DNA from 3 places in the Pseudomonas edaphica genome. Region 2 is predicted to be linked to each of the others. Evidence: riboswitches for the same ligand, from Rfam matches in the RefSeq annotation. Region 2 holds a riboswitch; each other region holds the start of a gene.
The links. A riboswitch is a leader RNA that binds a small molecule or an ion and turns the genes downstream of it on or off. The one in region 2 is predicted to bind cobalamin.
Positions count from the first base shown of each region.

Region 1 (7,736 bases), 2.0 Mb from region 2:
ACCGGGCTGATTGTCCTGGGCGCAGATCGCCTGGATCACCGGGATATTGCGGCGAAACGGCCGCAGGTGCGGGGCTTCCGGGCTGGATTGGGCAAAGCCGGTGGTGTTCAAAATCACCGCCGCCTGCACTTCATCCAGCAGGTCCTCGACCACCGTCAGGCAGCCGGGCTCTTTCAAACTGGCCACCGCCATCGGCAACGGGTTAAGACCCGCCGCCTGCAAGCGTTGGCAGAACACGTCGATAAAACCGGTATTGGCCGCCTGCAGGTGCGAGCGGTAGAACAACACCGCCGCCACCGGCCAGTCGGCGTGCCAATCGGCCTGCCAGTCGTTCAGCCGTGGGTGGGGTTTATGCGGGTGATAAATCGCCGTGCGCGCCAGGGTTTGCGGCTCGTCCCAGGCGTAATCGCGGCCCAGGTGGCTGCTGGCCAGGCAACGGTAGAAATCCAGCGCATTGCCCAAACCGCCCTGGCGCAGGAAGTGCCAGAGGCGGTCGCGCTCAGCCATGCCAACGGTGCTTAAGCCGCTGAGTTCCGGGTCGGGGCGATCATCGCCCGGCACCAGAATCAACTGCACGCCGCGCTCGGCCAACTCCACCAGGCGCTCGATGCCGTAGCGCCAATAACCGATGCCACCGTGCAGAGAAATCAGGATGACCTTGGCGTGGCGCAGCACCTCGTCGACGTAGAGGTCGACCGAGGCGTGGTTTTGCACCTGCATGGGGTTGGCCAGGCGAAAGCTGGGGTAGTCGACGGGCAACTGCTGGCCGGCCTCGGCCAACAGTGCAAGGCTGGAATCACCGCTGCACAGGATCACCAGCTCGGCAGGGGTTTGCCCAAGGTCGGCAATATTGTCGTCCGAAACGAAACCACCCGGCTGAGTCCTGAGCAGGTGCATGGGTTAAACGCTGAGCGCTGCGCGCAATTGCGCTTCGAGGCCCGCCGCATCCAGCTCCTGGCCGATCAGCACCAGGCGTGTGATGCGCGCTTCGTCGGCGCCCCAGGCGCGATCGAAATGTTTGTCAAAACGCGTGCCCACACCCTGGATCAGCAGGCGCATCGGCTTGTTCGGGATCGCCGCGAAGCCTTTGACGCGCAGGATGCCGTGTTGCACCACCAACTGGGTCAGGGCGTCGAGCAGCAGCGCTTCGTCCGCTTGCGGCAGGTCGATGGAGATGGAGTCGAACGCATCGTGGTCGTGATCGTCTTCACCTTCATGGTGATGATCGTGATGGCTGTGGCGGCCGTCGATGTGTTCTTCGGAACCCGCGCCCAGGCCGATCAGCACGTCCAATGGCAGGCGACCGCTGCTGGCTTCGATGATTTTTACGGCCGGCGGCAGTTCTTCGGCGACTTCCAGGCGCACGCGGGCCAGGTCTTCGGCGCTGATCAGGTCGGATTTGTTGAGGATCACCAGGTCGGCGCTGGCCAACTGGTCGGCAAACAGCTCGTGCAGCGGCGATTCGTGGTCCAGGTTCGGGTCGAGTTTGCGCTGGGCGTCAACCTGGTCCGGGAAGGCGGCGAAGGTGCCGGCAGCCACGGCCGGGCTGTCGACCACGGTGATTACCGCGTCAACCGTGCAGGCGCTGCGGATTTCCGGCCACTGGAAGGCTTGCACCAGCGGTTTTGGCAGGGCCAGGCCCGAGGTTTCAATAAGGATATGGTCGAGGTCGCCGCGACGTGCAACCAGCTCGCGCATCACCGGGAAGAACTCTTCCTGCACGGTGCAGCACAGGCAGCCGTTGGCCAGTTCGTAAACGCGGCCGTTGGCTTCTTCTTCGGTGCAACCGATGGAGCACTGTTTGAGGATCTCACCGTCGATGCCCAGTTCGCCGAATTCGTTGACGATCACGGCGATGCGACGGCCTTGAGCGTTGTCGAGCATATGGCGCAGCAAGGTGGTTTTACCCGAACCGAGGAAGCCGGTAACGATGGTGACGGGGAGTTTGGCCAGTGTTTTCATCGGATGCCCTTGGGGGCGGGCAGACGGGACGATAGACCCTGCGACGGCGCGCAGCAGCGGATTTCGTCACCGGATCACCCCGCCCGGTTAAGTAGAAAATCGGTTGCGAGGCAGGTCTCCTGGCTTGGGGCTTGCAGGTCTTGCGACCCGCGCTGGCTGCGCCTTCCCGCCGTTATGGCAGTGGCGTGGCAGGCAGCTGAACCCTTCACAGTTGCGGGGGCAGCCGCGGCTTGGACCGCGTTCCCTTCTTAGCTTCGGCGTGGGCCGAAGAACCTCGAAGGTGCAAGGCTACAGGGGCTCGCGGCATTTGACTACCGTCGCCCGCCCATGCTCTCCTACACATCTTGTTTCGGGTGCCCTTCACAGGGTGAAACGGGAAACCGGTGAGTCATCGCGTGATGACGAGTCCGGTGCTGCCCCCGCAACGGTAAGCGAGCGAAGCATCAAATCCACTGTGCCTGTGCATGGGAAGGAGATGCTTGATACGGCCCACCTCTTTTCCCAAGAGCGCCCCTCGTAAGCCCGGAGACCGGCCCGAAAAAATCAGATAACAAACCCGCGGTGGGCGGGCGCTGTTCAGAACCCTGCGTGCCTGCCTCGCGGGGTTTTCATGCGCCTGCGTCACCCTGAACCCCTGAAGGGACGCGCCATGTCGATCATCAGCAGCACTTCGCACACCGCCAGCAGCACCACTACCTTGAGCCAACGCCTGGGCGCCGCCATCGGCGCGTCGATCCTCGGCGCGTGCCTGGTGTACTTCGCCGGGTTCTCGCATATCGAAGCGGTACACAACGCCGCCCACGATACCCGCCACAGCGCCGCGTTCCCGTGCCACTGAGGCCTGCCGACATGATCAAGCGTATTGCCCAAACCGCAGGTTTCACTGGCCTGCTGGCCGCCCTGTTGCTGACCCTGCTGCAAAGCTTTTGGGTCGCCCCGCTGATTCTGCAGGCGGAAACCTTTGAAAATGCCCCGGCCGCCGAAGTGGTGCACGAACACGCCGCTGGCGCCGCAGCCCACACCCACGACGCCGAAGCCTGGGAGCCGGAAAATGGCTGGCAGCGTGTGCTGTCGACCACCGGCGGCAACCTGGTGGTAGCGGTCGGTTTCGCGCTGATGCTGGCCGGTCTCTACACCTTGCGCGCGCCGACCCGCACGGCTCAAGGGTTGCTCTGGGGCTTGGCCGGTTACGCGACGTTTGTACTGGCGCCCACCCTGGGGCTGCCGCCGGAGTTGCCGGGCACGGCTGCCGCCGACCTGGCGCAACGACAGATCTGGTGGATCGGCACGGCGGCCTCCACCGCCGCCGGTATCGCACTGCTGGTGTTTGGTCGTAGCTGGCTGCTCAAGGTGTTGGGCGTGGCGATCCTGGCCGTGCCCCACGTGATCGGCGCGCCGCAACCGCAAGTGCATTCGATGCTGGCACCCGAAGCCCTGGAAGCACAGTTCAAAATCGCCTCGCACCTGACTAACGTGGCCTTCTGGCTGGCCTTGGGCTGGATCAGCGCATGGCTGTTTCGCCGCAACCGCGACAGTCAATACTCGGCATGACACTGGTGGTCGGCCTGGGCTGCCAGCGCGGCTGTGATGTTCACACCCTGCTCGGCCTGTTTGACGCAGCCCTCGCCGACGGCGGCATTGAACGCCAACGCATCACCGCGTTGGCGAGCATTGATCGCAAACAGGCTGAACCCGGCCTGCTGGCCCTGGCCCGACTGCTGGAGCTGCCCTTGCAGTGTTTCAGTGCTGCACAATTGGCCGGTTATGAACAGCGCTTGAGCCACAAGTCAGCCGTCGCTTTTGCGCATACAGGTTGCTATGGCATCGCCGAAAGCGCCGCCCTGGCCCTGGCTGAACAGCTCTCCCAGCGCCCTGCCCGCCTGTTGATCACGCGCAAAAAAACCGCCCAGGCCACCTTTGCATTGGCGTGCGCCGACTAAAATCCCGATAATTGCCCTCCTCGATCATGAGCAACTTTCATGCTCGCCCGTTTTTCAACAGGAATTCCCATGACCGTCTACTTTATCGGCGCAGGCCCCGGCGACCCGGAATTGATCACCGTCAAGGGCCAGCGGCTGATCCGCAGTTGCCCGGTGATCATCTATGCCGGCTCCCTGGTGCCGGCAGCGGTATTGCAAGGTCATCAGGCTGAACAGGTAGTCAACAGCGCCGAATTGCACCTGGAACAGATCATTGAGCTGATCAAGGCAGCCCACGCCAACGACCAGGATGTGGCGCGCGTTCACTCCGGCGACCCGAGCCTGTATGGCGCGATTGGCGAGCAAATCCGTTATTTGCGTGAGTTGGGCATACCGTTCCAGATCATCCCTGGGGTGACTGCAGTGTCGGCTTGCGCCGCGTTGCTGGAAACAGAGCTGACCCTGCCGGACATCGCCCAGAGTGTGATCCTGACCCGTTATGCCGATAAAACCAGCATGCCGGCGGGTGAGGCATTCGACAGCTTGGCGCAGCATGGCACAACGATGGCGATTCACCTGGGGGTCAACCACCTGGAGAAAATCGTCGCCGAACTGCTGCCGCACTACGGCGCGGACTGCCCGATTGCCGTGGTACACCGCGCGACGTGGCCGGATCAGGATTGGGTGCTGGGCACGTTGGCGGATATTGCCGAGAAAGTAGCGGCCAAAGGGTTTCGGCGTACGGCGTTGATTGTGGTGGGCCGGGTGCTGGCCAGTGATGGTTTCAGCGAATCGTCGCTGTATCGGGCGGGCCATGCGCACCTATATCGCCCCTGAAGTGTGGGAGCTGGCTTGTCTGCGATAGCGGTGTGTCAGCCACCGGATTTGTTGGCTGATAGGCCGTCATCGCAGGCAAGCCAGCTCCCACAGTTGATCTACTTTGTTAAGTAGACTGCGTAACGCACTGAATTTTAAGCATAAAAAAACGGCGCTCACGGGGCGCCGTTTTTTTCTTCGCAGTGAACACCTTACTCAGTAGTAGGCGTTTTCTTTCTGCGTGTGGTCGGTCACGTCACGCACACCCTTGAGCTCCGGGATACGTTCGAGCAAGGTGCGCTCGATGCCTTCACGCAAGGTCACGTCGGCCTGGCCGCAGCCTTGGCAGCCGCCGCCGAACTTGAGCACGGCAATACCGTCTTCGACCACATCGATCAAGCTGACCTGACCGCCGTGGCTGGCCAGCCCAGGGTTGATCTCGGTTTGCAGGTAGTAGTTGATGCGCTCGTTGACCGGGCTGTCGGCGTTGACGTTCGGTACCTTGGCGTTGGGCGCCTTGATGGTCAACTGGCCGCCCATGCGATCGGTGGCGTAGTCGACCACGGCGTCATCGAGGAAGGCTTCGCTGAAGTTGTCGATGTACGCAGTGAAGCTTTTGAGCCCCAGGGCGGTGTCTTCAGGTTTCTCTTCCCCGGGCTTGCAGTAGGCGATGCAAGTCTCGGCGTACTGGGTGCCGGGCTGGGTGATAAAGACGCGGATGCCGATGCCTGGGGTGTTCTGCTTGGACAGCAGGTCAGCCAGGTAATCGTGGGCGGCGTCGGTAATGGTTATGGCAGTCATGGAAACTCCTCACAGGCTTGCTCGGAGTTTACGCCAAATTGTTACGCAGGTACAAAGTCCTAGTGTTTTTGTCGGGATAGTTTTTTGTTTGGGCGCGAGAGATGTGTTTATCCGTTATTTGGGTAACGGCTGAGTAGGGTTCCGCTCTTACAGCGGGTCACTTTTGTAAAGACCGGAGCAACAGCAACAGCAGAGCCATACCCGGTCAAAGGTGGGAGCTGGCTTGCCTGCGATGCAGACACCTCGGTGTATCAGGTACACAGAGTTGATGCCATCGCAGGCAAGCCAGCTCCCACAGAAAAGCAGCTCCCAGGTGTATGCGAATCCGCTTTTCGCTTTTGATCTAACCACTCAGGTCGGCTTTCAGGCCGCCGTCAGGGCGGAACCCTAAGCCGCCATTACCGCAACAACGGATATGCCCCCCCACCACCCCACTCACAAATTTTCATACCGATTCATATCCAGCACACCCTCTTCCACCGGCGTCGTCTCACGGATGTACTGCGACAGGTCGTGAAAGTATTGCCAGAACAGCGGATGACTGCGCCGCACACCCCACCGATCAACAATTTTCTCGAACCGCTTGGCATCCCTGGCGTTTTCCATAGCCGCCACAAACGCCGGCACTTCCTGCGCCGGGACGTTGAAGATGAAGTTCGGATAACTGCTAAGCACACCCGGATAGATCGTCACCGTATCCAAACCCGGCTGATAGCGATAAGCCTCGCCCAGCAGGAACGCCACATTACTGTGCGCGCGGTTACGCAGCAGGCTGTAGACCACGCGCTTGCCGCTGGCGGTCTCGATACGCAGCATGGTCGCCTCAGGCAACTGATCAATCACCTTGAGCCCCGCCGCCGGGCGTGATGTCAGCCGGCTCAATGCCTGCTCCGCGTCCTGCAACGCCGGGTCGATACCATCGCGCGAGCAATAAGCACCCGTGCAGCGGTTGATCGGATCCGGGCTGGCATTCAAATTGCCGTAACGCGTCAATAACTGGTTGGCAAAGTCACGTTTCGGGTCTTTTTCATCCAGATGCAAGCCGCTTGGCTTGTCGTCGTCAATCGCCTCGTAGTCCAGCCACAGCTTGAGCTTGCCGCTGTTCTGGTACCAATCATCCATAAAGTCATCGCGGGTATCGGCCGGCATCAGGCGCAGGAAGTTCTGCTCGGCGCCGTTGCGGATCAGGTCGAAATACAGCCGGGTCTGGGCCTGGTGCGACACATTGCCGAACACATCGAAATTCACCGCCAACTGGTAATAGGTGCGCTCCAGCAGCGGATAGTCGAACAACCACATCGTCTGCGGTACTTCGCCAATCAAGCCTTTGGTCACCGAAGCACTGTCGAAATGCCGGAAAATCGTCAGCAAGGCGTTGTCATTACCCGCCCACAAGGTCGACCAGCTCGGCGGCGGCACGTCCGCGTAGCTGTCACGGCGCAAGGCTTCGTATTGGTTGCGCTTGTCGCGATAGGCCAGCCACAGGCTCAGCACACTGCCCACGTCATCGTTCTGCCCCGGCATCGCCAGCAGCGGCGTAGCCTGGCCGCGATAGCGTGCATCGGTGATGTACAGGTCGTGGTCCGGGTCCTGGAACAGGGTCCAGAAGTTATCGCGAATCACGTCCGTGGCGATCTGACCACGACAGACCGGCCCGCGAATGAAGGTGCGTACAAAATACTCGGCGTTGTCGAGCATGAACTGGTAGCGCGCCTTGGCCGGGATGGCTTCGAAGGTTTCGAACGGGTTGGCACGACGACCGGGGCCATAGCCCGGCAAGGCACTCACCTGCCAGTCGCCGGAATAGAACAGGTCTTTGATCCGCGCCATTTTCGCCGCGCTGAACGGGTAAGTGATGTGGGTTTTATGCACGATCACGCCCTGCACCGGCCACAGGCGGTAATACACATGGGTACCTGGGTCATCGTTGGGTCGACGGGTGGCGATCAGGTCGATGGGCTGGCCACTTGGCGTGCGCGAACGCACCCATTGGAAGAAATGCCCCGGCTCACCGTTTTCGAAATAAATATGCGCCAGGTACAAATGCTCGTACAGCCAGCGCGCCACCAGGCTTTCACGGGCGCCAGGCTGGTTGAACAGGTTTTCCCACTGCTGTACTTGCAGGGCTTCCCTGGCACTTGGCGCCAGGCCTTGCTCGTCAATCGGCGCCCCGGAGGCGAGCCAGCGCTGCAAGGTTTGGTATTGCTGGTCGGTCAAACCGGTGACCGCCAGCGGCAT
Region 1 covers NZ_OZ255725.1:555,394-563,129, forward strand. The annotation lists gene cobN (cobaltochelatase subunit CobN) at 1-897, opposite strand, end outside; gene cobW (cobalamin biosynthesis protein CobW) at 901-1,962, opposite strand; cobalamin riboswitch at 2,055-2,254, opposite strand; cobalamin riboswitch at 2,297-2,514, shown strand; gene ACQY47_RS02260 (CbtB domain-containing protein) at 2,612-2,800, shown strand; gene ACQY47_RS02265 (CbtA family protein) at 2,812-3,513, shown strand; gene ACQY47_RS02270 (cobalamin biosynthesis protein) at 3,510-3,902, shown strand; gene cobM (precorrin-4 C(11)-methyltransferase) at 3,972-4,718, shown strand; gene nfuA (Fe-S biogenesis protein NfuA) at 4,914-5,498, opposite strand; gene ACQY47_RS02285 (fatty acid cis/trans isomerase) at 5,934-7,736, opposite strand, start outside.
Region 1: another riboswitch for cobalamin. It lies ahead of ACQY47_RS02260 (CbtB domain-containing protein); the one in region 2 lies ahead of cobO (cob(I)yrinic acid a,c-diamide adenosyltransferase).

Region 2 (7,736 bases):
CGTCGTTGGGTGTGGCTTGGTGGGGTTGTCCTGCTGTGCGTTTTTGTGTTCTTGCTGCATTCGATCCTGACGCCGTTCCTGGTCGCGTTGCTGCTCGCTTATCTGTTCGATCCGGTGGTGGATCGCCTGGAGAAAGCCGGTTTGTCGCGAACGTTGGGCGTGGTTGCGGTGTTTGCACTGTTCACGCTGATTATCACCGCCTTGGTGCTGGTGTTGGTGCCGATGCTGGCCAAGCAGCTGTTCCGTCTCTATGAGCTGGCGCCGCAAATGCTCGACTGGTTGCAGCACACGGCGATGCCGTGGGCTCAGGCCAAGCTGGGGCTGGCGGATGGCTTCTGGAAGTTCGACAAGGTCAAGGCCGCGATCAGTGAGCATATGGGCCAGACCACCGACATTGTCGGTGTGGTGCTCAGCCAGGCTACGGCCTCCAGCCTTGCATTGATCGGCTGGTTGACCAATCTGGTGTTGATCCCGGTGGTGGCGTTCTACCTGCTGCGGGACTGGGACATCATGATGGCCAAGATCCGCAGCCTGCTGCCACGCAACAACGAAGAGCGCATCGTTTCCCTGGCGCAAGAATGTCACGAGGTGCTCGGCGCATTCGTACGCGGCCAATTGCTGGTGATGCTGGCGCTCGGGATCATCTATGCCGCCGGCCTGATGGCGATTGGTTTGGAGCTGGGGCTGTTGATCGGTTTGATCGCAGGTTTGGCGGCCATCGTGCCGTACATGGGCTTTGTGATTGGTATCGGTGCGGCGCTGGTGGCCGGATTGTTCCAGTTTGGCGGCGACCTGTACCCGATGCTTGGGATCGTCGCGGTGTTCATGGTCGGCCAGGCTCTGGAAGGCATGGTTCTGACGCCACTGCTGGTGGGTGACCGGATTGGCTTGCACCCGGTAGCGGTGATCTTTGCGATCCTGGCGGGTGGTGAGCTGTTTGGCTTTACTGGCATCTTGCTGGCGCTGCCGGTGGCGGCGGTGATCATGGTGTTGGTGCGCCACGTCCATGATCTATATAAGGATTCGGATGCGTATACCGGGGTTGAAGACCCGGACCTGTAACCGTTTCGCAACAAACCCGGCCTAAGCCGGGTTTGTTGTTTCTGGGGCGGGGTGTCAAACAATTTGCGCAAATCGCCCCAAGTTAACGCAAACCTTTGATTTTGCTTGTGGTCTGCTGCATTGTGCGCCCGGCTTCACGGGTATAAACTTTGCAAACTTTACACAGAGGCCACTAGCGGTTCGTTTGGAGCCGTTCAGTCAGCATGAAACCGATTCAGCTGCCCTTGGGTGTGCGTCTGCGTGACGACGCCACCTTTATCAATTACTACCCAGGCGCCAATGCCGCTGCACTCGGCTATGTCGAGCGGCTCTGCGAAGCCGACGCCGGGTGGACTGAAAGCCTGATCTATCTGTGGGGCAAACACGGCGTGGGGCGTACCCACCTGTTGCAGGCGGCCTGCCTGCGCTTCGAGCAGATGGGCGAGCCGGCGGTTTACTTGCCGCTGGCTGAGTTGATGGACCGTGGCATTGGCATCTTCGACCACCTTGAGCAATACGAACTGGTGTGTCTGGATGACCTGCAGGCCATCGCCGGCAAGGCAGATTGGGAAGAGGCGTTGTTTCACCTGTTCAACCGCCTGCGTGACAGCGGCCGGCGCTTGTTGATTGCTGCGTCCACCTCGCCACGTGAGCTGCCGGTGAAACTGGCTGACCTCAAATCACGCCTGACCCTGGCGCTCATCTTTCAAATGCGCCCACTCTCAGACGAAGACAAGCTGCGTGCCCTGCAATTGCGCGCGTCGCGTCGTGGCCTGCACCTGACCGACGAAGTCGGGCACTTTATTCTCACCCGTGGCACCCGCAGTATGAGCGCGTTGTTCGATTTGCTCGAACAGCTCGATCAAGCCTCCTTGCAGGCCCAGCGCAAGCTGACCATTCCGTTTCTCAAGGAAACCCTCGGCTGGTAGCCAGCCCTTGTCCAGTGGGGTTTTCGGCAACTTCCAGGCGCCAGAAAACCTGCGTTTGGGCCGGTTTGGCCACGCAACAGGCATGAATAGGGTGTTAAGGGCTTAGATGTCATAGTCCAAACCAGAAGTCACATAGATCACGATTGAATTTGCAAATCGATGTGATAGAGGGCATAGTCTCGACTTCTTTACACATCAGCCACGGTCGTGCCCATGCTAAATCGCTTCGCACCCCTCGTGCCTCTCGCACTCGTTACCCTGTTGTTTGGTTGCGCCACCCACACTCAAAACGTGGCTGAGCAGCAAAAACCACAGGTTCAAAATCAGGCAAAGTTCGTTGCAGCGCAGTCTTCTACTGTTTATGAAGAAGCTCTTTATAAAGAAGAGCAGGCTACTGAGAAAGAACTGGCTGCCTTCGCTGGCAACAAGCCTTACCAGCTTCCCGTTCTGGCCGACAGCATCCTCGAACGCGGCATGTCCCTGATCGGTACCCGTTACCGTTTCGGCGGTACCTCTGAAGCCGGTTTCGACTGCAGCGGCTTTATCGGCTACCTGTTCCGTGAAGAAGCCGGCATGAATTTGCCACGCTCTACACGCGAAATGATCAACGTGGATGCACCGTTGGTCGCACGCAACAACCTCAAGCCCGGTGATCTGCTTTTCTTTAGTACGGCAGGCCGTGGTCGTGTAAGCCACGCCGGTATCTACTTGGGCGATAACCAGTTTATCCACTCCAGCAGCCGTCGCAGTGGCGGTGTTCGAGTCGACAACCTGGGTGACAGCTACTGGAGCAAAACCTTCATCGAAGCCAAGCGCGCCCTCGCCATGGCCCCGACTACGGTTACCGCTAGTAAGTAAAGTTAAAGTGATACTTGAAGTTTGACGCGTAAGCGCTAGAATCCCTGGACATTGTTGTAATCCGTTCGCGCGAGCTTTGCTTGCGCGTTCTGGTTTTCAGCGTTCGGCAGCGAAAGCCGCATCCAGATCAGGATTGTTCTGCCCATGTCGACCTCAGCCCGCCTCATTCTTCTTGTTTGCGCCGCGCTCCTCAGCGCCTGCGCAAGCCGTCCACCGCCGCCTGCGCCTGTCGCGGTCAAGCCCAGGCCGGTGTTCAACTATTCGACCCAAAATTTCTCGCCAGCTGCCGAAGACGTGCTCTTCCGTGCGCTGGGCCTGGTCGGCACGCCTTACCGTTGGGGCGGCAACACCCCGGACTCCGGGTTCGATTGCAGCGGCCTGATCGGCTTTGTGTACCGTGACGCCGCCGGCATCAGCCTGCCACGCACCACCCGCGAACTGATCGTGATGCGCGCTCAGGATGTGAGCGAAAACAACCTGCAAACCGGCGACTTGATCTTCTTCGCCACCGGTGGCGGCTCGCGTGTAAGCCACGCAGGTATCTACGTGGGTGAGGGGCGATTCGTACATGCCCCGCAAACGGGCGGTACGGTGAAGCTGGACACCTTGTCCAAGGCCTATTGGCAGAATGCCTACCTGAGCGCCAAGCGCGTGTTGCCGGCAAGCCTGGCGCGTAATCCTTAAGCCACTCGGGCCCAAGTGTCTGAGCCGGCTTGTGTGGGAGCTGGCTTGCCTGCGATTCAGGCGGCTCGGTCTGTCAGTTAAACCGAGGCGATTCCATCGCAGGCAAGCCAGCTCCCACATGGGCCCCATACAAGGCAGTTACTTAACCGCCGACACCCGCCACACCTTATTCCCCACATCATCGGCCACCAGCAAATCCCCTTGCTGATCAATCACCACGCCCACCGGCCGGCCCATGGCTTTTTCGTCTTTATTGAGAAACCCGGTCAGCACGTCCACCGGCTGCCCCTTGGGTTGCCCACCCTCGAACGGCACGAAGATCACCTTGTAGCCACTGTGCGGTTTGCGGTTCCACGAACCATGCTGGCCAATAAACGCGCCGTTGCTGAACTGTGCCGGGAGTTTACTGCCCTCGGCAAACGTCAACCCAAGGGACGCGGTATGCGGCCCCACGGCATAGTCCGGGGCGATGGCCTTGGCGACCAGGTCGGGGTTTTGCGGTGAGACCCGCACGTCCACATGTTGGCCGTAGTAACTGAAGGGCCAGCCATAAAACGCGCCATCCTTGACCGAGGTGATGTAGTCCGGCACCAGGTCGCTGCCGATTTCATCGCGCTCGTTGACCGCCGTCCACAGCTTGCCGCTCTGCGGTTCCCAGGCCATGCCATTGGGGTTGCGCAAACCGGAGGCAAAGATACGGTGCTGGCCCGTCGCGCGGTCGACCTCCCAGATCGCCGCTCGGCCTTCCTCCGCCGCCAGGCCATTCTCACCGACATTGCTGTTGGAGCCGACACTCACATACAACTTACTGCCGTCCTTGTTGGCCACCACGTTTTTGGTCCAGTGGTGGTTGATGCTGCCGCCCGGCAGGTCGACCACCTTGGTGCCGGCCTCCTTGATCGCGGTTTCACCCGGCTGGTAAGGGAAGCGCAGCAGCTTGTCCGAATCGGCGACGTACAGGTCGTTACCCACCAGGGTCATGCCAAACGGTAAATTGAGGTTCTCCAGAAACACCGTGCGCGTCTCGGCCACGCCATCATGGTCGGCATCGCGCAGCAGTGTGATGCGGTTCGGGCTCGGCACGCCCGCGCCCGCGCGGCCCATGACCTTCTCCATCACCCAGCCACGAATGCCCGTGGCGTCATCCGGTTTGGGTGGCGAATTGGTTTCGGCTACCAGCACATCCCCGTTAGGCAAAACGTAGAGCCAGCGCGGGTGATCCAGGCCTTCGGCAAATGCCGCTACTTGAGTCCCGGCAGCGGCTGTCGGCTTGGCACCCTCCGGCCAGCCGATCGCCGGGGCGATGTTTACGGTGGGGATAAGGGTTTTGTTCGGCTCCGGCAGCTTGGGCGATGGCCCGGTGCCTTCCGAGACCTGCAGGGTAGAGCTTTCACCGCAGGCGGCGAGGGTGCCTGCCAGCATGATCAGTAAGGCGAGTCTGGTTTTGTGCATGGTTTTCTCCTTAATACCTGTAAAGGTAGAGAAGCGCGGCAGTCGGATGGTTCAAGTGCAAGGCCAGCTTTAATTGACGCTCCACCCCCAACCCACTAACCTTCGCGGCTTGTTCCAGGTGCTCTGTGGCCCATGTGCCGACAGAGTGAAACAGGGAAGCCGGTGAGTGAGCGCGTTTGTACACAGCGCAGCCGCAATTCCGGCGCTGCCCCCGCAACGGTAAATGAGTCAAAACGGTGCCTTTTGCCACTGTATCCGCGTGATATGGGAAGGCGCGCCGTTGGCCTGCTCGCGCTATCAGCAGAGCGCCACTCATGAGCCCGGAGACCGGCCTGGATCATCCAACAGCATCACGGTGGGCGATGCTTGGCTGTCTGTTTTTCTTTTTCCTGCCCGCCGTTTTTGTCCAGCCCCAACGGAGAGCTGCCATGACTGATTCCCCCGACCGCGACGAACGCCACCTGGCGCGCATGCTGCGCAAAAAAGCCGTGATCGACGAGCGTATCGCCAATTCCCCAAACGAATGCGGCTTGCTGCTGGTGCTGACCGGTAACGGCAAAGGCAAAAGCAGCTCGGCATTCGGCATGCTCGCCCGCGCCATGGGCCACGGCATGCAGTGCGGCGTGGTGCAGTTCATCAAGGGGCGTAACAGCACCGGCGAAGAGTTGTTCTTCCGGCGTTTCCCCGAGCAAGTGCGTTTCCATGTAATGGGCGAAGGCTTCACCTGGGAAACCCAGGACCGCCAGCGCGACATCGCCGCCGCCGAAGCCGCCTGGGCAGTTTCCCGCGAATTGCTGAAAGACCCGTCCATCGGCCTGGTGGTGCTGGACGAGTTGAACATCGCCCTCAAGCACGGCTACCTCGATCTGGACCAGGTGCTCAGCGACCTGCAGGCCCGCCCACCCATGCAGCACGTTGTGGTGACTGGCCGTGGCGCCAAGCCTGAACTGATCGAAATGGGCGACACCGTCACCGAAATGGGCATGCTCAAGCACGCGTTCCAGGCCGGTATCAAGGCACAGAAGGGCGTCGAACTTTGAACCAGCCCCGTCATTGCCCAGCCGTATTGATCGCCGCTCCGGCGTCCGGCCAGGGCAAAACCACCGTCACCGCCGCGCTCGCCCGCTTGCACCGCAACCTGGGGCGCAAGGTGCGCGTGTTCAAATGCGGGCCGGATTTTCTCGACCCGATGATCCACGAGCGCGCCAGCGGTGCGCCGGTGTATCAGTTGGACATGTGGATGGTGGGCGAGCGAGAAAGTCGCCGCTTGCTGTGGGAAGCAGCCGGCGAGGCTGACCTTATTCTCATCGAAGGCGTAATGGGGCTGTTTGACGGCACACCGTCGAGCGCCGACCTGGCGCGGCACTTTGGTGTGCCGGTGCTCGGGGTCATTGATGGCACCGCCATGGCCCAGACCTTTGGTGCCTTGGCCTTGGGCCTGGCGCGCTACCAGCCGGACTTGCCATTCGCCGGTGTGCTGGCCAATCGCGTTGGCACCCTGCGTCATGCGCAACTGCTCGAAGGCAGCCTCACCGAAGGCCTGCGCTGGTATGGCGCGTTGTCCCGTGAAACGGGAATTGAATTACCGAGTCGTCACCTGGGCCTGGTGCAAGCCAGTGAACTCAATGACCTCGATGCGCGCCTGGACGCCGCAGCCCAGGCGCTGGGCAGCAGCTGCGAAGTGGCGTTGCCGCCGCCGGTGACGTTCGCCGCGCCGCAACTGATTGAGGCTGAGCCGCTGTTGGCCGGTGTGCGTATTGCCGTAGCCCGTGATGAAGCCTTCGCTTTTACCTACGGCGCCAGCCTGGATCTGTTGCGGGCAATGGGCGCTGAGTTGAAGTTTTTCTCGCCGATCCATGATCACCAATTGCCCGACGCCGACAGCCTGTACTTGCCCGGCGGCTATCCCGAATTGCATCACCAGGCACTGTCTGAAAACACCCGGATGCTTGCGGCTATTCGCGCCCATCATGCGGCTGGCAAACCACTGCTGGCTGAATGTGGCGGCATGCTCTACCTGCTGGATTCGCTCACCGATGTGGACGGCGCCCGTGCCGAACTGGTCGGCCTGCTGCAAGGCGATGCGGTGATGCAAAAGAAACTTGCCGCCCTGGCCCTGCAAAGTGTCGAGTTGCCCGAAGGCGTGCTGCGCGGCCATACCTATCACCATTCCCTGACCAGCACCGAATGGCAGCCGATTGCCCGCGGCCTGAGCCCCAATGGCGGGCGCGGGGCGGAGGCGGTGTATCGGCAGGGGCGGATGACGGCTTCATACGTGCACTTTTATTTTCCGTCTAACCCGACGGCGGTGGCCGCACTCTTTGCGCCGAGCATTGAGACCGCTATCGCAGCGATGCGGCGACCCGACAAGCCAGCTCCCACAGGGGAATGCATTGCAAATGTGGGAGCGGGCTTGCCCGCGATAGGGCCATGACGGACAACGCCTATCCCCACGCCGACCGCCAAGCCGTCTACCGCGCCATCGCCGAACGCCGCGACATGCGCCACTTCACCGGCGGCACGGTCGCGCCCGAATTGCTGCACCGCCTGCTCCGGGCCGCACACCAGGCGCCCAGCGTGGGCTTGATGCAACCCTGGCGGTTTATCCGCATCAGCGACCGTCAACTGCGTGGGAATATTCAGCAATTGGTGGAGGAAGAACGCGTGCGCACCGCCGAAGCCCTGGGCGAGCGCTCCGACGAATTCATGAAGCTCAAGGTCGAAGGCATCCACGACTGCGCCGAAGTATTGGTGGCCGCGTTGATGGACGAC
Region 2 covers NZ_OZ255725.1:5,102,922-5,110,657, forward strand. The annotation lists gene ACQY47_RS23300 (AI-2E family transporter) at 1-1,062, shown strand, start outside; gene hda (DnaA regulatory inactivator Hda) at 1,266-1,970, shown strand; gene ACQY47_RS23310 (C40 family peptidase) at 2,184-2,828, shown strand; gene ACQY47_RS23315 (C40 family peptidase) at 2,973-3,512, shown strand; gene ACQY47_RS23320 (PQQ-dependent sugar dehydrogenase) at 3,651-4,964, opposite strand; cobalamin riboswitch at 5,064-5,314, shown strand; gene cobO (cob(I)yrinic acid a,c-diamide adenosyltransferase) at 5,393-6,004, shown strand; gene ACQY47_RS23330 (cobyrinate a,c-diamide synthase) at 6,001-7,398, shown strand; gene bluB (5,6-dimethylbenzimidazole synthase) at 7,395-7,736, shown strand, end outside.

Region 3 (7,736 bases), 320 kb from region 2:
AGTGGTACGAAACCCTGGTCAAGCCCGGCTTCACTCCACCCAATTGGCTGTTTCCGGTGGCCTGGACCGTCATCTACCTGCTGCTCGCCTGGGCGGGTTATCGCCTGACGATGATTCCCGGCAGCCAATTGGCCCTGGGCCTGTGGGCGGCGCAGATTGCGCTGAACACGCTGTGGACGCCGGTGTTTTTCGGCGCGCATAACATCGTGGCCGGGATGGTGGTGATTGTGCTGTTGTGGCTGGTGGTGGCGGCGTTGGTGGTGATGGCGTTGCGGTTGGACTTGATCACCGGCTTGATCCTGTTCCCTTACCTGGCGTGGCTGAGCGTAGCGGCGGCGTTGAATTTCTCGATTCTGCGTAATAACAGCTGATGGCTCATAAACGCTGGCCCGCGAGCGAGGCTGAATTAGTCCAGATGCGCCAGTTCAATAAAAAGCTGGCCTGGTTGCCGCGTTTTAAAATCCGCAATCGCGTCACGCCGCGTTTGATCCAGGCGTTGCTGCGGGTCAGTCAAAAGGTCAAGAAAGCGCCTGCGGCTGAAACCCGCCGAGTGGCCGGTGTGCCCGTGCGTATCCTGCGGCCCGAGGGGAAAACCAAAGGCGTGGTGCTGGATATCCACGGCGGCGGCTGGGTGATCGGCAATGCACAGATGGATGACGACCTCAACCTGGGCATGGTGCAGGCGTGTGGTGTGGCGGTGGTGTCGGTGGATTACCGGCTGGCGGTGGACACGCCGGTTGAGGGGCTGATGGAGGACTGCCTGAATGCCGCGCGCTGGCTGCTCAGCAGTGATGAGTTTGCCGACTTGCCGGTGTTCGTCGTGGGTGAGTCTGCCGGTGGGCATTTGGCGGCGGCAACCTTGCTGGCGCTTAAGCAATGGCCGGACCTGCTCAAACGTGTAAACGGCGCGGTGCTGTACTACGGCGTATACGACTTGACCGGCACACCGAGCGTGCGCACGGCGGGGCCCGAGACGTTGTTGTTGGACGGACCGGGCATGGTCGACGCGCTGCGCATGCTCACGCCGGGCTTGAGTGATGAGCAACGTCGGCAGCCGCCGTTGTCACCGTTGTTTGGCGACCTGAGCGGCTTGCCGCCGGCGTTGATGTTTGTGGGCGAACTTGACCCGTTGCTGGACGACACGCTGCAGATGGCCGAGCGCTGGGGCATGGCCGCGCAGGTTGAGGCGCACCTGTTGCCGGAGTCGGCCCATGGGTTTATTCATTTTCCGGTGGCGATGGCGGATGGCGTACTTGCTTACAGCCGGCGGTGGATATCGGCGAGAATCCAGTCGGTACTCGCTTGTAGTGGTTAGCCATTCACCTCCACCCCGCGTAACCTCTGACACCCTGATTTCCAGATTCCCGCAAGGACGCACACGTGACCATTTCCCATGCAGTTGTAGGGCTATCGGCATTTTTGCTGGTGGCAGGTGTTCAAGCCGCCGAATACAACTTCTCGTTTGATGTGCCCTACGGGCAGTACGAGCGGCAATTCAAAATGAAGACCCCAGGTGACGGCACGTTGAGCTGCACGGTGTTCATCGAAAAAGAGTACCGAGGCGAGAAGTGGGTGCCGGCAGTGATTCTGGCGGCTGCCGAAGACGATGCCGAGGACGACACGCTGTTTCTGTCCAGTTCGACCGAGCCCAACGGCGGGCCGCGCACGTTCCACCTGCGCACGTTCAACCAGGCGAAGCCGGTCCTCGACAAGACGCTGTGGGAGGCCCCGGATGAGAAGGGCGTGTATAAGATGGCCGTGTCGTGGTACGCCAATGGCGCCATCGGTTATCAGTACGGCATCTACGCGAGTTGGCAAGAGAAGCAGTTCGTCGAGAAGCCAGGTTTTTCCACGCGGCATGTCAGCGTCCATGCGTCGGGCGTGAAGGGCTCTGCTTTGTGCTACGTGCATACCAAGTGACACTGAGCGATCGAGATTGTATGGCACAAAGCCCGACCATTCGGACGGTGACGGCCGCCGACCTCCCGCAAGTGCTGGCCTTTGTTCTGCAGGCCCGTGCCGAGCTTTTCCCCAAGCTCAGCGCCACGGGCCTGCCGGATGACTTGGCGCGATTTGAGGCCGTTTACCTAAAGGGTGACGGCCAGTTTCTGCTGGCCTGTGTTGAAGGTCAAATCGTGGCTGCCGTCGGCTATCTGCCGTATGACGGGCGCTTCCCGCAGTTGAGTTACCAGGGCCGCAAGGTCGTCGAAGTGGTGCGCCTGTTCGTGCTGCCGGCGTTTCGCCGTTTTGGTTTGGCAGGGGAGTTGTATCGCGCATTGGAGATGAAGGCACAGGCGGATGGGGTGGAGGTGGTTTACCTGCACACCCATCCGTTTTTGCCGGGTGCAATTGATTTTTGGCGGCGGCAGGGGTTTGAGGTGATCGACGTCGAAGCCGACCCGGTGTGGCAGACCACGCATATGCAGCGGGCTCTATAGATCAAGGTGGGAGCTGGCTTGCCTGCGATAGCCATAGGTGTCTACACAACCGGTTAGAAGTCTGTCGCACGTAGGCTGTTGTGGCGAGCAGGCTTGCCCTGCGTTGGGCTGCGAAGCGGCCCCAAACCCAGACGCTGAGTACTTTCAGGAAAATTGCAGTGCCTTTACTGGGGCTGCTTCGCAGCCCAACGCAGGACAAGCCTGCTCGCCACAGGAGAAATGGGATGCCTCTAAAAGTTGTGTAGATACCTATGCTGCGATAGCGGTGTGTCAGCCCCAGCTATGGCACTGATCCGCCGGCATCGCAGGCAAGCCAGCTCCCACCTTTGCGCGGTGTGCAGTCCATTAAATGGGGCGTAACCGCAGGATTTGCGCGCCGTCGAACGGGTCCGTGAGGTAATGCGCCTGCACCCCGAATGTTTCCTGTAGCCGCTGCGGCGTCAGCACCTCCAACGGCGTGCCCAATGCCACCAGGCAGCCGCGATCCAGTATCGCCAAACGATCACAGGTCAGCGCCTGGTTCAGGTCATGCGTGGCAGACGACACATATGCAGCGGGCTCTATAGATCAAGGTGGGAGCTGGCTTGCCTGCGATAGCCATAGGTGTCTACACAACGGTTAGAAGTCTGTCGCAAGTGGACTGTTGTGGCGAGCAGGCTTGCCCTGCGTTGGGCTGCGAAGCGGCCCCAAACCCAGACGCTGAGTACTTTCAGGAAAATTGCAGTGCCTTTACTGGGGCTGCTTCGCAGCCCAACGCAGGACAAGCCTGCTCGCCACAGGAGAAATGGGATGCCTTTAAAAGTTGTGTAGATACCTATGCTGCGATAGCGGTGTGTCAGCCCCAGCGATGGCACTGATCCGTCGCCATCGCAGGCAAGCCAGCTCCCACCTTTGCGCGGTGTGCAGTCCATTAAATGGGGCGTAACCGCAGGATTTGCGCGCCGTCGAACGGGTCCGTCAGGTAATGCGCCTGCACCCCGAATGTTTCCTGTAGCCGCTGCGGCGTCAGCACCTCCAGCGGTGTGCCCAATGCCACCAGGCAGCCTTGATCCAGTATCGCCAAACGATCACAGGTCAGCGCCTGGTTCAGGTCATGCAGCGCAATCAGCGTGGTCACCGGCAGCGCCTGCACACCTTTCAAAATCGCCAGTTGATGTTGGATATCCAGGTGATTGGTCGGCTCATCCAGCAACAAGATCTGCGGTCGTTGCGCCAATGCGCGGGCGATGTGCACGCGTTGGCGCTCGCCGCCAGAGAGGCTGCGCCAGGCGCGTTGGCTCAGGTGGGTGGCATCGACGTCGTGCAGCGCCTGGCGCACGATGGCATCGTCTTCGGCAGACCACGGGCTCAGCGCCGACAGCCAGGGCGTGCGGCCCAGCGCCACGGCATCGAACACGCGGATGGCATCGTCGGTATCAGCCTGCTGCTCCACCACCGCCAGGTGTTGCGCAACAAGGCGGCGGGGCAGTTTGGTCAGGCGCTGGCCGCCCAGTAATACCTCGCCGGACGCAGGCACACGCAAACCGGCGAGCAATTTGAGCAGGGTGGATTTGCCCGAGCCGTTCGGCCCGACAATGCCCAAGGTTTCACCTGGCTGAACTTCAAGATCAATGTCGCGCAGCAAATGCGCTTCACGCACCTTGAAGCCCAGGCCGGTGCAACTGAGTACCGTCATCGCGCATTCCTCCGGCCAATCAGGATCAATGCAAATACTGGCGCGCCGACCAAGGCAGTGACCACACCGACAGGAATCACCTGGCCTTTGATCAAGGTGCGCGACAGCACATCAGCAGCGATCAAGAACAACGCGCCGCCCAGCGCACTGGCGGGCAGCAACCGCGAATGCCCGGTGCCCAGCAGCAGGCGCACGGCGTGGGGAATCACCAGCCCGACAAAACCGATGGAGCCGACAATCGACACCATCACCGCCGTCACCAGCGCCGCGCAACCGACAAGCACAAATTGCACACGGCGCACCGGAATACCCAACGAAGCCGCGGAGTCGGCGCCAAAGGTAAACGCATCCAGCGCACGCCGATGCCACAAGCACACCGCCAGGCCTGCGACCGCTACCGGCACCGCCAGCCACACCGACGGCCAGCGCACGCCGCTGAGGTTGCCCAGCAGCCAGAACATGATGCCGCGCGCCTGTTCGGAACTGGCGGACTTGGTGATCAGGAACGCGGTGAGGGCATTGAACAGCTGCGAACCGGCGATGCCGGCGAGGATGATCTGGCCGGTGCCGCTGACTGAGCCGCTGGCCCGTGCCAGCAATATCACCAACGCAAACGCCGCCATCGCGCCGACAAACGCGCCCGCCGACAGCGAAATCAGCCCGCCGCCCACGCCCATCAATGCCACCAACACTGCACCGGTCGAGGCGCCCGCGCTGATGCCCAGCAGGTACGGATCGGCCAATGGGTTGCGCAGCAGCGACTGCAAGATCACCCCGCAGGTGGCCAGCCCGGCGCCACACGCGGCGGCAACCAGCGCCCGTGTCAGGCGGTAGTTCCACACCACGCCTTCATCGATCGGGTCGAGCACGTAACCGGCCGCCCAGAGTTTGTTGACCAGCACCTGCAAGACCACTTGCGGGTCGATGGCGGTTTCGCCGATGGCGGTGCCGGCGAGCACGGCCATCAGCAACACGGCGAGGGCGAGTAGGGTGCGCATCATTTCGACAGGTCGTAGCCGTCGATGGCACCGGCCAGTTGTTCCAGGCCATCGAACATGCGCAGGCTTGCCTGCAACGCCAGGGCATCAATAATGAGGATGCGGTTGTTTTTCACCGCGTCCATGTTGCGGGTCACCGGGTCGCTGCGCAGGAAGGCGAGTTTCTTTTCATGGTCGTCGGCCGGGTAGCGACGGCGGTCCATGCGCGCGATCACCAGGAAGGTCGGGTTGGCCTTGGCGATGGTCTCCCAACCGACGGCGGGCCATTCTTCGTCGGACTGCACCACGTTGTGCAGGCCGAGGGTTTGCAGCATGAATTCGGGAATGCCCTTGTGGCCAGCTACATACGGGTCGGCGGCCATTTCGCTGCTGGAAAACCACACCAATGCACTGGCGTGCTTGAGGCCCTTACCCTGGGCGGTGGCGACCGACTTGGCCAGGCGGGCCTTGAGTTCGTCATTCAACTGTTGGCCACGCGCTTGCACGTCGAAAATCTCAGCCAACTGGCTGATGCTTTTATAGATCGTGTCGATGCGAAACGGCTCCAGCCGCGTGCCATCGGCGCCCACCAGGTTGTCCTTGCCTTCGCAGTCGGAGGGCAGCACGTAGGTGGGAATCTTCAGTTCGTGGAATTGCTCGCGGGTACCGACCACGCCTTGCGGGCCGACCACCCATTCCAGCTCGGCGGCCACCAGTTGTGGGCGTTTGGCGATCACAGCTTCGAAGCTCGGCTCGTTGTCGGCCAGGCGCTCGATCTTGTCGTTTTGCGCTTTGAACTGCGGTAATACGCTGTTGAACCACAGCGAAGTGCCGACCACTTTGTCCGCTACGCCCAGAGCGTAAAGCATCTCGGTGGCGGCCTGGCCGATGGTCACGCTGCGTGCCGGGGCTTGTTGGAAGGTGACGCTGCTGCCGCAGTTTTCCACCGTGAGCGGGTAGTGAGTCGGCGTGGCGTGGGCCAGGGCACAAAAGCCCAGGCCGGTGATCAGGGCGCAAACGCGTAGCAGCATGGGGCAATCTCCGAGTGAACCGTACGGGAAACAGGGCAGGTACGGCTCGGAAACACACCTTTGAACGCTGCAGGTTTGCAGGGCGCGGATGTCCTTCCCGGACACCCCGCCGGTGAGTGATAACGCTGGGCCGGCAGGTCTCCTGACTGATGCGTCGTCGCCTCGCTCCGGCCTTCCCGGACGTGGTCCAGTGGCAATGGGGAGCAGGCTCGGCACCTACAGTTGCGGGGGCAGTTTCGATTGGCGCGATGGGCCGCGCTTCGAATTCCCTATTAGTCCCGTTTGGGAACCGGCGCGGTATGGTAGTCCATCTTGGGCGCTGGGTGGAGGTACAATCCGGGCTCGTCCATCACCACCCCAAGGAAGGCCATGTTGATACGTCTGGGAATAGTGCCACTGCTGTGTTGCATGAGCGCACACGCCGCTGACCCTGCGCTCGCCCGCTACACCGACGCGATCGGCGACAGGGCCCACGCCATCGCCCAGTTGGATGACGCCACCATTCTTGCCGAGGAAGCCAAACTGGCGCCCATCGCCAGTGACCTGTTACTCAAGGTCGCGCCGCTGATCCGCAAGGGCGGCACCGGCACTGCGGTGCAGGGGTTTTTACTCGACCAGTACGCGCAGCACGGCTGGTTGCCGATGATGTTCGGCTTTCGCGGTTACCCGGCAGCGGTGGCGGTGTCGGTGAATAATCAGGTGAGCGCCGCGCCGCCCACCGACGTGCCGTTCCCGGACGCGGCGCTGGTAAAAGTTGAGTTGATCGCGGCATCGGCCCAGGCCCATGTTGCTCAGGTCTGGACGTTCGCTACACCCAATGCCACCCCGGCGCAGCGCCAATTGCTGGACACTGCGCGCCGTGCGCTGGCCAATGGGGTCGCTCACGTTCAGGGTGGCCAGCGGCTGGCCAATGTTGGGACTGCGATACAACAGGAGCTGGACGCGGGCCAGGCCGTTGCGGTGCGTGAGTTTGCGGGCTACGCCATGGGCCAGGCGCGCATACAAAAGCCGCAGGTGCTCGGTTACAAGGTCGAGGGTGACAGCCCCTTGATGCAACCGGGGCAGGTGCTGAACGTGTACGTGATCGCCAAGGCGGGCAAAGTGGGTGTGAGGTACCAGCCGCCAGATTTCTGGAGCCTGCTTTCCTCAGACGGTGCCGACGGCGTGATGCTGTCGGCGATGGTCGAGGTGACGGCAGAGGGGCACCGGCTGCTTAGTCGGATGCTGGATTGATGCGCTGTACCGCCCTGCGAATGTTCGGGCTATGGGCTGACACGCAGTGATGGCTCAATGATATTATTTGCTGCACCCATTCGATTCGCTTTTGTTCATGGAGAACTTATGCTTTTTCGCAACGTCCTCGCCTTGACCCAGTTGTGCACCGTGTTACTGCTCGGTGGTTGCGCCCAGTCAGTGTCGTCACCCCTACCAGCTGCGCCTGTGCCGCTTGAACCGTTAGGGCAGGTTTTGCCCTCGAACCCTTCACGGGTGGGCTGGATCGACCAGATCATCGCTCAAGACCCTGTCGTGATTTCGTCGCACAAGCCCGTCCTCCAACCGACTTCGGACAACGACGCGCGCATTGCCAAATTGCGTAAACAAGACGCTGGTGTGC
Region 3 covers NZ_OZ255725.1:5,421,722-5,429,457, forward strand. The annotation lists gene tspO (tryptophan-rich sensory protein TspO) at 1-371, shown strand, start outside; gene ACQY47_RS24700 (alpha/beta hydrolase) at 371-1,315, shown strand; gene ACQY47_RS24705 (hypothetical protein) at 1,381-1,920, shown strand; gene ACQY47_RS24710 (GNAT family N-acetyltransferase) at 1,941-2,438, shown strand; partial or broken gene ACQY47_RS24715 (histidinol phosphatase) at 2,784-2,975, opposite strand; gene ACQY47_RS24720 (ABC transporter ATP-binding protein) at 3,349-4,113, opposite strand; gene ACQY47_RS24725 (FecCD family ABC transporter permease) at 4,110-5,114, opposite strand; gene ACQY47_RS24730 (ABC transporter substrate-binding protein) at 5,111-6,121, opposite strand; cobalamin riboswitch at 6,237-6,430, opposite strand; gene ACQY47_RS24735 (M24 family metallopeptidase) at 6,491-7,354, shown strand; gene ACQY47_RS24740 (hypothetical protein) at 7,463-7,736, shown strand, end outside.
Region 3: another riboswitch for cobalamin. It lies ahead of ACQY47_RS24730 (ABC transporter substrate-binding protein); the one in region 2 lies ahead of cobO (cob(I)yrinic acid a,c-diamide adenosyltransferase).